Actomonas aquatica: one gene and its partner. The protein of the gene in region 1 interacts with the protein of each later gene in a pairwise test. Links are inferred from orthologs where the notes say so. Each region holds a gene or a part of one and is shown in the gene's direction. Other genes may lie near its edges.

Region 1 (6,170 bases):
ACCCGGGTAACTACGCCGACAAGAAGAAGTTCGCCGTCACCGAATACTCCGACGCCGCCTACAACGAGGAACTCGAGCGTCTGCACGAGGCCTTCAGCCCCCTCGTCAAACGCGCCAAGGAGCTCGGCCGCGCCATGCGCATCGGCACCAATCACGGCTCCCTCTCCGACCGCATCATGAACCGCTACGGGGACTCCCCGCTCGGCATGGTCGAGAGCGCCCTGGAGTTTCTCCGCATCGCCGAGAGCCACGATTACCACGCCATCATGCTCTCGATGAAGGCCTCCAACCCGAAGGTCATGATCGAGGCCTACCGCCTGCTCGTGCAGCGCATGGCCGAGGAAAACATGCACTACCCGCTGCACCTCGGCGTGACCGAAGCCGGCGACGGCGAAGACGGTCGCATCAAGAGTGCCATCGGCATCGGCAGCCTGCTGCTCGATGGTCTCGGCGACACCCTCCGCGTCTCTCTCACCGAAGACCCCGTCTACGAAATCCCGGTCGCCCGCGCCCTCGCCGCCAAGGCCCAGGCCATGTGGCGCGACGGCCAAAACATCGCCGCCGATCGTTTCCCGATCGATGCGCCCGACCCGCTCGACCCCTTCCATTTCCAACGTCGCGACATCACCGATCTCGCCCTTGCTCCCGACGTCGAACTCGGCCGCGAACAACCGCCCCGCGTCATCGTGCGCGCGCCCTCGGTAGCGAAGCTGCCCGACTTCGCCGCGGCCCTGCGCTCGCCCTCGCTCAAGGACAACCCGCCCGAGGGCCTGCTCGTGCCCATCGCCGACGCATCCGCCCTCGCGGAGCTCGGCGCCCAAACGTTGGAGACGCCCTCTGCGTTCCTCGGCCTCGAACTAGGCGCCACCCTCACTCCCGACGATCTGCGTCCGACGCTCGACCAAGCCCGTGGTCCGCTCCTGCTCGTCCGCGAGGTCGCGTCCGCCGACCTGCCATCAGTGGACGCCTGGCAACAGCTCGCGACCAGTCGACCCGACACCACGCTCGCTCTCAGCGCGACGCCGGCAGTCTGGGCCGAACTCGCTCCGCACCTCGCCACGCACGCGGCCCAACGCGTCATCGCCACGGTCAGCATCGCCGCGACAAGCGACGACCGCCACGCCATCGGCGCCTACCGCGACGTGGCCGCCACCCTGCGCACGCATGGTCTCAAGCTGCCGCTCTGGATCCGCAACACGACCGCCGCCCGCCTCACCGGCGAACCGGACTTCCTCTCCCGCCTGCTCGACGCCTCCATCCTCACTGGCTCGCTCCTCTGCGACGGCCTCGGCGACCTCATGAGCATTGAGACCGAGCCCGACGCCGTGCGCGCCGTGAAGCTCGCCTACAACGTCCTCCAAGGCGCGGGCGCCCGCATCACCAAAACCGAGTTTGTCGCATGCCCGTCCTGCGGCCGCACCCTTTTTGACCTCCAGTCGACCACCCAGCGCATCCGCGAAAAGACCGGCCACCTCAAAGGCGTGAAGATCGCCATCATGGGCTGCATCGTAAACGGCCCCGGGGAGATGGCCGACGCCGACTTCGGGTACGTCGGCGGCGCCCCCGGCAAGATCAACCTCTACGTCGGTAAAACCTGCGTCCAATACAACATCCCCCAAAAAGACGCGGATAACCGATTAATTGATCTCATCCGCGAGCACGGAAAATGGGTCGATTCGGACACGTGAAACCGGTCCACGACACCAGACCGTGACGACCCCGTAACATAAGAAACACTACGCGCGAGGCGCGCGAAATCCACGCCCTTACCTAGGGGAAACGCGCCATTTGTAGTGCTTCAGTCCTTACGAGAAATTGGCGACTTTGGCGGCTCCGTTTTCCGAACCATTTGGCAACAAAAATTTGGCCAAAAGTTATGCCCGCACCGATGTGAATAACTTGTTGGAAAGTATGCCTTGAAACCCCATTTTCTCTGCACGTTTATTCGTCCCTCTCCACTTCGCCCCTTCGGTGTCGTGGGAACCGCTCTTTCTCACGTTTGTTCGACTGAATTCCTCCCGACCGAGGTCTCTGCAGCCATTACCCCCCGGTTACCATAGCCTTACGATTTTATTTTGTGTCCGCGACCTACCCCTCCCCTGGTAACCCATTCACCACTTTCGCAGAACCCGAGTCCCGGAATTCCTTCGCCTCAGACGTGCAGTTTGGCTGTTTTCACCCGCCTTGTGAATAAAACCGTCTAGCCGTCTGAATTAATGCCTGCCGTATCGTCGTCGTCATCGCTCTGGGAAACCGTCAAACAGGACTTCAAAGACCTGTTTCCGGACGATGTCTTCCAACTCTGGTTTCAGCCCCTCGTCTGCCTCGCCGGTGACGAGGACACCATGACCTTGGGTGTGCCCAACGACTTCGCCGCGATCTGGATCCACGACAACTATTTGGACCTAATCGTCCAGCGCCTGCGTCTCAGCTCCGGCCGCGACATCTCCGTGCGTCTGCGCAAGAACGACGCCGCCGTGCCGGCCGCCGCCGCCCCGGTGCAGATCGAACCCGAGTTGTCCGAGTCCCGCCACTCGTCACGCGTCGCGCCGACTCCCCGCCGCGCCCCCCTCACCCGCCAGGCCCGCGCCACGGCCAACGCCCACGCCGGCAATCTCAACCCGCGCAATACCTTCGAGACCTTCGTCGTCGGCTCGAACAACCAGATGGCCCAGGCGGCCGCCCTCGCCGTCGCCCAGTCCCCCGCGCAGGCCTATAACCCGCTTTTCCTCTACGGTGACACCGGTCTCGGCAAGACCCACCTCATGCACGCCATCGGCCACGCCATCCTGCAGCACAAGCCCGATGCCCGCGTCGCTTACCTCTCCACCGAGAAGTTCACCAACGAGTTCATTCAGGGCCTGCAGGAAAACGCCCTCGTGAAGTTCCGCCAACGCTACCGCAACGTCGACGTGCTCCTGCTCGACGACGTGCAGTTCCTCGGCGGCAAAGAGCGCATCCAGGAAGAGTTCTTCCACACCTTCAACGACCTCTTCGAGTCCGGTAAACAGATCGTGCTCTCCAGCGATCGCCGCGCCTCCGAGATCGCCAAACTCGAGTCCCGCCTCGTCTCCCGCTTCGAGTGGGGCCTCCCGGCCGACATCCAGGCGCCCGACTTCGAGACCCGCGTCGCCATCCTGCGCACCAAGGCCAAGACCCTCGGCCTCTCCGTGCCGTCCGACGTCCTCACCTTCATCGCCCAAAACATCTCCAAAAACATCCGCCGCCTGGAGGGCGCCCTCATCAAGGTCGCCAGCTACGCCTCCCTCACCGGCCGTCACCTCGACGTCTCCGTGACTCAGGACCTGCTGCAGGATGTGCTCATGGAGCAGGCGCAGAACATCCTCACCATCGACACCATTCAGCGTAAGGTGGTGGACCACTTCCAGATCCGGCTGGCCGACATGACCAGCAAGCGCCGCCCCAACAACATCGCCATCCCCCGCCAGATCGCGATGTATCTCTCCCGCACGCTCACCAAGCACTCCCTGCAGGAGATCGGCGACGCCTTCGGTGGCCGCGACCACGGCACCGTCATCCACGCCTGCAAAGCCGTGGACAACATGATGGAGCAGGACCCCTCCATGCGCAGCAGCATCGAGTTCCTGCGCAACCAACTGTCGCGCTGAAGCGCGGCTTGATTTTGGATTTCTGATTCTCGATTTTCGATTTGCGCCCGTCGCAAACCGGAAATCCGTGTTTACGGCCTGTCAGGCCTTCGAAAATCCAAAATCGAAATTCGAAAATCCCATGTCCCTTTCTCCCGAACAAACCCAGACCGTCGCCCATTGGGTCAAGGACGGCGCCTCGCTGTCCGACGTGCAGAAGCGCATTCAGGAAGAGTTCTCCATCTCCATGACCTACATGGATGTGCGCTTCCTCGTGGATGACCTCGATCTCACCTTGATCGATCAGGCCCCCAAGGCCGACGCCAGCGACGTCACCAAGGCTCCCCCGCCGAAGCCCAAGCCGGCCCCGGCGGCGCCCGCCGAAGGCGACGAAGCCGTTGCGGTCGACGACGACCTCGAGGATCTGCCCGTCGCTGGCAACGTCACCGTCGACGTCGACGCCGCCACCCTCATTCCCGGCGCTATGGCCAGTGGTTCGGTCACCTTCAGCGACGGTGTCACCGGCAAGTGGATCATCGACAACTACGGTCGCCCCGGCTTCACCGAGATCAGCCAAGACGGCTACCGTCCGTCCCCCGAAGACTCTCAAGCCTTCATGCAGGAGCTGTCCGCGGCTCTGCAGAAAAAAGGCCTCGCCTAGGGCGTGTCTGCCTCCGGGCCCGTCACGAAGAAGGAACAGACGCCTCTAAAACGCATCTAACCCCTTTATGAACGCCCGGCCCGACTCCCTCCTCCGTCGCTCCCGTCCGCTTCGCCCGGCGTTGCTGGGCGTGGCCGCTCTCGCCCTGCTGGCCCTGCCCTCCACCGCCAGCGCCAAACGTGGGCATCATCACGACGACACCAGCTATTCCGTGGGCATCGGCGTGTCGTCCCGTGGCATCGACGGCTTCAGCTTCGGCGTTTCGCGCGATCGCAGCTACCACCGCCACTACCCGGCGCCCTACTACCGCCCGGGTCGCTTCTTCCCGCGCATTCCCAGCTACCACCGCCGGGTCTACGTCAACTCCACCGCCTATTTCGTCGCCGACGGCATCTACTACCGCCCCTACAACCACGGTTATGTCGTGGTCGACCGGCCCGTGATCGTGGAGCGCCCGGTCGTCATCGAGCGCGAAGCCCCGCCGCCGCGCCGCGTCACCTACGCCGTGACCGATGACGGCGTCGATCCGAACCAGGAAATCGGCGTGCCGCCGCCCGAACCCGACTACATCACCGTCTGGCAAGGCGAACAGGAACTGCGCCTCATGGACGGCGAGTTCTTCAAGCCTACCGCCAACGGCCTCGTCTGGGTGCCCACGCCGGTCGGCGCCGTATCCGACGTGCTCCCAGTAGGCAGCCAGGCTGTCTGGCACAACGACATCGAATACTTCCGCTTCGACGGCGTCGTCTTCCGCAAGTCGCCCGACGGCTACAAAGTCGTCGCCGCCCCCTGGGCCGACGCCAAGAACGGGTCTTAGCCCACCCGCTTTAGCGGTGTTATGACCATGCGTGCGACGCTGCGGATGCGACAATTGGTCGGCCTCGGTGCCATCGCCCTCTTGAGCGGCTGCACGGTCACGACTCACCCCGCCAGTCCCAGCAGTTCTCGCAGTTCACTGATCACCCTCCCTTCTTACCAATGGAGCACCGGTGCGTCTCTGGATCGGGTTGAGGTTTGTATAGCGGCGCAGGACCCCATGACCCAAGCGACGCTGCGCGACCACGCGATCTACTACGCCGCCAAAACCGCCCTCGAGAAAGGGTTCGATCGTTTCTACGTTACCGCGGAAGTCTTTGATACCGCGCCGCCGCTCCGCCCCCCGCTGACCACCCTGCCGCCGCACGCCGCGCACCTGGCGCCTCCCCCGCCCCAATACCCACGCATTCATCTTACCGCGGAGTGCCTCGAACCGGGGGAAATAAGGATCGGAGGTCCGCGGGTGCTCCTCCTCAACGCGCATTGGGTCAAAGCTGAATTGGGCCGACGTCTCCACATCCACGATTTCCAGTAGGCGACCCAGTCTCCCCCTGAGTAGCCGCGCTTGAGCCGATGGCGAAAGGGTGGCCCGTCGTCCCAGGTGCGACTACCATGAAAGCCTTTCCCGATACGGTCTAACCGCGCTTCACATTCCGCGGCTGACCGTGTTCGCTGCAAACCTCCATGGATTTTGCCCCGCGCTTCGCAACCCTCACCCAATGCCTGGTGGAACGAGGTCAATTCCTCGATGCCCCGCTCTCCTTGATTGATGTCGGTTGCGGCGGCGGACTCGCTCCGCTCTGGCGGCGCTTCGAGCCCAGCCTCACGGCCGTCGGCATCGACCCGCAGACCACCGAATGCGAACGCCTTCAGGCCGCCGAAACCAACCCCGCCGTGCACTACCTGCCGCGCTTCTTGCGCCTGCCCGAGTCGCATCCCTTTCGCCAACAGCGCGGCGACCGCGAGCCCTGGACCGGCAATCCGTGGGAACGCACCAGCTCGGCCCACGCCATGGCAAAGCTCGCCGCTCAAACCGCCCCGGAAAAACAGTTCAGCGAACTCAACGCCTGGCCGACCGAAAAACT
Region 2 (4,603 bases), 5.4 Mb from region 1 along the record:
AGTCCGCCAACTTCGTCATGGTCACCTGGGTCATCGGTTGGGCCGAGATCGACGAGATCTTCCCCTACCTCTTCGCCGCCACCTGCGTGGCCGTGTCCTTCGCCCTTATGGTGTTTGTGATCCGCGAACGCCCGCTCGAAGACCCACCTCAGCAGGAGCGCTACCAACCGCTGGCCCACCTGCAGCTCATCTTTCGTTCCCGCGATCACCTCAAACTCGCCTTCGTCTGCGGCGCCAACCTTGCGATCCCGGCCGCACTCTTCCTCTTCACCCCGCTCTACGTCACCGACACCCTCGGCCTCTCCACGGCCGAGCTCGGTCTCGCTCAGGTCGCCGGGCCGCTGCTCACCGTCTGCCTCGCGCTCCCGCTCGGCTGGACCATCGATTACTTCGGCCCCAAGTGGGTCATGGCCACCGGCTTTCTCCTCAGCGCCATCGCCTTCACCGGCCTCTGTTTCTGGGCTCACGATTTCTGGTCGCTCTTTGCCTGCCTCACCGTCTTCGGCGTCGCTCAGATCGTCGCCCTCATGCCCATGTCGGCCATGGTGTTTCAATACGCCGACCGCCACGAACGCGGTAAACTCTTCGGCATCATCCAATTCTCCCGCGCCTTCGGTGCCTTCGCCATCTCGCTCCTGCTCGGCATGGCGGTGCAATGGACCGACTCCTACGCGCCGACACCCTTCCGCGCGCAGGACATCAAGCGAGTCTCCACCCTCGCGGATGAAGTCGCCGACCCGGCCTCGCCCGCCCACGCTTGGGTGGCCGATCAACTCACGCCCCGCACCCGTGAACGCCTCGCCGATCCCGACCGCGCCGAGGGCGCCCGTCAGGCCATTGCCGACGAATTGAACCGCCTCGTGTTTGGCCCCGCCGTCTACGACGACCAGCGCTTCGTCGACATTTCCCTCTCCCCCCAAAGCCAAAAGCTCATCACCGAAGCCCCCGCCGACGGTGACCGCCTGGCCGTGCTCAACCGCTCCTTGATCTCGGACCTCTTTCCCGACGCTGTGTCACGGAAAAACAACTACATCTTCCCCTACTACCTCGGCCTCGTCCTCGCGCTGGTGGCCATGGTGGTGGCACTCAGCACCCGCCGCGGTCGTTTCGCCCGCACCCTTTCCGACTCCGACGCCCCTTCCGCCGCCTGACGATGTCCCCCGCCACCTCCGCCTCTCCCCTCGACGCCCTCGATCACCGCCCGGAACTCGCCCCGATCTTTCCGGAGATCGAACGCGCCCACGCGGTGCTGGCTGACTGCCTGCGCCGCGAGGGCCGCATCTATATTTGTGGCAACGGGGGCAGCGCCGCCGACAGCGAGCATTGGGCCGGCGAACTCCTCAAGGGCTTCTACTCCAAACGCCCCGTGCGCAGCCACGAGGGCCGCCGTCTGCCCGCCGACCTCCGCGGCATTCAGGGCGGCCTGCCCGCCATTCCCCTCACCGGTTTCCTTTCGCTGCGCACCGCCGTGGCCAACGACATCGCCGCCGAACTCGAATACGCCCAACTCGTGTGGGCGCTCGGCCGCCCCGGCGACGTCCTCATTGCCATCAGCACCTCCGGCAACGCCCAAAATGTGGCTCTCGCCGCCAAAGCCGCCCGCCTGAAAGACATGACCGTGCTCGGACTCACCGGCGCCCACGGCGGCAAATTGCGTCGCCTCGCCGATCCCTGCCTGCGCGTCCCCGCCGATCGCACCCACCTCATCCAGGAGCTGCATCTCTCCATTTATCACGCCCTCTGCCTGTCGCTCGAGGCCACCTTCTTTCCCCAAGACTAACCCTGTCCCCCCATGAAGTGCCGCGCCAGCCCCCTCCTCCTGCTTCTCACCCTTTGTCTGGCCGCGTCGTTCTCTACCTCCGCGCTCGCCGCTGAGCCGGAATTCGCCCGCACCCGCGTGATCGGCTTCAGTCAGGTCGGCCAACCGCGCGGCGGTTGGTTTGTCGCCGGTGACGTGTTTGAATCCATCGTCGACGACGACCGCTGGGAACTCCTCTGGAACGGCGGAGCCGGCGTCGACCGCTGGCGTGATCCCGACTACGTGGGCTGGTCGCGCGACCTCGTTTCCGCCTGCCCGACCGACACGCCGCCCGATCGCGTCGTGCTCGTCATCAGCGGGCCCTTCGGCGACGACGTCGACCGTTGGACTGAGGCCATCAACGCCACCCTGATCACGATCAACGCCAAGATCCCGTCCGCCCGCCAGATCGTGCTCCAACCCGTGGTCGGCGGTCCCGATGGCGCCCCTTGCCCGGCCCCCGGAGCCGACGGCCGCACTGTGCGCGCCTCGCGCCAGCATCCTCACATCGTCGCCGCCATTCAACGCGTCATCGCCGCGCCCGCGCTGCCCGCGGTTGAAGTCGTGGCGGGTTACGTGCCCCAACTGGAGCGCTGCGACCACTATGCCGATGCTCTCGGCCACCTCACCGCCGAGGGCGCGGAATCCGTCGCCGCGCGCATCGCTCACCACTACGCTGAGCCAACCCGCTCGACGGCTTCGGCGGCGGCGCCCTCGCCGCGCGCGCGCCGCAACCGTCCGCCGCTGACCCTCAGCGAATGGGTCGATCCCAACACCACACCGGAGCGCCTGACCTACGCCACGTTTCACAGCCCGGTGGTGGGCCAGGACGTCAGCTATACGGTGTATCTGCCCGATGAATACGAGAGCGCGCCCGAACACCGCTACCCGGTGGTCTACTGGCTGCACGGCCGCGGCGGGCGCCAGGATGGTGCCCGCAACTTCGCCGTGGCCCTCGAAGCCGCGATCGCGGCCGGCGAGGCTCCGCCCATGATCGTCGTCGGCGTCAACGGCCGGCGCATCGGGAGTTGGGTCGATGCCGCCAACGGCCAGTCGCCCGTGCAATCCATGCTAGTGCACGACCTCATCCCGCACGTCGACGCCACCTATCGCACGATCCGTCATCGGTCCGCTCGCGCCATCGAAGGTTTCTCCATGGGGGGAGCCGGCGCGCCCAAAATCGGTTTTAAATACCCCGAGCTGTTTGGCGTCGTGGGTATCATGGCCGGCGCCCTGCACGACTACGACAGCTACGCCACCCGCGGCACCGCCCTGCAAGACCTCTACAACGGCAGCCGCCCCTACTACGCAGCCAACTCTCCGTGGCAGCTGGTAGTGGCCCACGCCGATCTCATTCGCGATCGCACCCACGTGCGCATCGCCGTCGGCGACGCGGATCGCCTCCTCGACAAAAACGTCGCCTTCCACGAACTCCTGACCGAGCTCGGCATAGCCCACACCTTCGACGTCCTGCCGGAGGTCACGCACAATCCGCGCGAGATCTACGACGCACTCGGCGACAAGACCTGGGCCTTCTACCGCGATGCCTTTGCTGCGACGCAGCCGTAAGCGTTCGCTGCTGCTTGCCGTCGGCTTGTTGACGGCGGCGATCGCCGCGGCGAAGACGCCGGAAACGCTCGTGGTCACCGATCGTTTCGACACGGCGCCCGACTTCGTCCCGCCCACCGCCGACGCCCCCTGCCCTTACTTTCTCCTGACCGGATCCGAACTCGCCCTCGGCACCAGCGTCGCGGGACAAAAACAACCGCCAGCCAAAGCCATCGCCGCCCTCGTGGCGGACGCTCTGCGCAGCCAACATTACGTGCCGACCACCGTCGGCGGTCCGGCCCCGGAGCTCGTCATCGTGTTCCATTGGGGCAACGCCAACCTCGAGCTCGACGAGTGGGAGGAAACCGATCCCAACACCGGCGAAAGCGAAACGCAATCGATCGCACGCAACACCCCCTCCATCGCCCGTCTCATCGGACTCGATCGCCTGCAGGAGCGTTCGCTCTCCCTCGCCGAAGAGCACCGCCTCGCCACCATCCTGTCGGAAGACCGGCTCTATCTCGTGATTGGCGCGCTCGACGCCACCGCGCTCGCCAACGGCCAACGCCGGCTCGTCTGGCGCACCTGGATCAGCATCCCCGCCCTCCGTCACAACCTGACGCGCGACCTGCCCGCCATGCTCGCCCACGCCGCCCCGCACCTTGGACGCGAATCCGACGCCCCACTGATCTTCACCCGTGGCGAAGCCGCCACCGAAGTCGAAGTCGGCACGCCCACCGTCGTCCCGGACGCCGAACCAAACCGCTAAACGCGCGACAGGCCACCACCTCGCACTTCTCGGCCTACACCTTCCAGCTGTAGGGCTCGACCTCGTGTCGAGCCGCCACGTTGGATCGCCCCAAAGGCTCCCGCCGCCCCAATCACCCCTTCCCGGGCCCGGGCGGCGGCACCGCGACGCCGTCGAGAAAGGGATCATTCGTCCGCTTCATCCAGTCATCGAGCTTGCCGCGCAGGCGATGAATCTCGTCGGCATAGCGCGCATCGTTGATCCGGTTGCAGGTTTCCTGCGGATCCAGGTAGAGGTCGAAAAACAACTCGTCGCCCAGGCCGCGATCAAACCCGCCCCATGCGGCAACAAGCTTCTTGGTCGGTCCTTCATCACAGTTGGCCGACTTCGGTCCGACCGGATCGAGGCGGCGAATGTATTTAAACCGTTCCGTGCGCACCGCACGCGCCGCTTCGGCGACTTCGTGCCAGCCTTGTTCGCCGTAAATCTCGTCGTGCAGGCGCTCACAT

What was found. The genes of interacting proteins can lie anywhere in the genome.
Region 2: the proteins of dnaA (region 1) and K1X11_RS00680 interact in binary tests that used the Escherichia coli proteins (3 or more experiments, as listed by UniProt). The link is inferred for Actomonas aquatica from one-to-one orthologs.

What each region holds. Positions count from the first base shown.
Region 1 is NZ_CP139781.1:5,607,938-5,614,107, reverse strand. The notes cover bases 1,528-4,422. They hold dnaA (chromosomal replication initiator protein DnaA), read left to right. Parts: upstream 1,528-2,216; coding sequence 2,217-3,629; downstream 3,630-4,422. Other genes in these bases: K1X11_RS21420 (DUF6515 family protein), read left to right, coding at 4,337-4,422; K1X11_RS21425 (hypothetical protein), read left to right, coding at 3,751-4,269; ispG ((E)-4-hydroxy-3-methylbut-2-enyl-diphosphate synthase), read left to right, coding at 1,528-1,688. In the rest of the region: more of ispG, read left to right, coding at 1-1,527; more of K1X11_RS21420, read left to right, coding at 4,423-5,086; K1X11_RS21415 (hypothetical protein), read left to right, coding at 5,114-5,620; K1X11_RS21410 (FkbM family methyltransferase), read left to right, coding at 5,770-6,170. UniProt on the Escherichia coli protein: Plays an essential in the initiation and regulation of chromosomal replication. Binds in an ATP-dependent fashion to the origin of replication (oriC) to initiate formation of the DNA replication initiation complex once per cell cycle.
Region 2 is NZ_CP139781.1:173,440-178,042, reverse strand. The notes cover bases 1-2,966. They hold K1X11_RS00680 (D-sedoheptulose-7-phosphate isomerase), read left to right. Parts: upstream 1-1,153; coding sequence 1,154-1,780; downstream 1,781-2,966. Other genes in these bases: K1X11_RS00675 (alpha/beta hydrolase), read left to right, coding at 1,793-2,966; K1X11_RS00685 (MFS transporter), read left to right, coding at 1-1,151. Also shown: more of K1X11_RS00675, read left to right, coding at 2,967-3,367; K1X11_RS00670 (hypothetical protein), read left to right, coding at 3,342-4,115; K1X11_RS00665 (sulfatase family protein), read right to left, coding at 4,228-4,603. UniProt on the Escherichia coli protein: Required for the timely initiation of chromosomal replication via direct interactions with the DnaA initiator protein.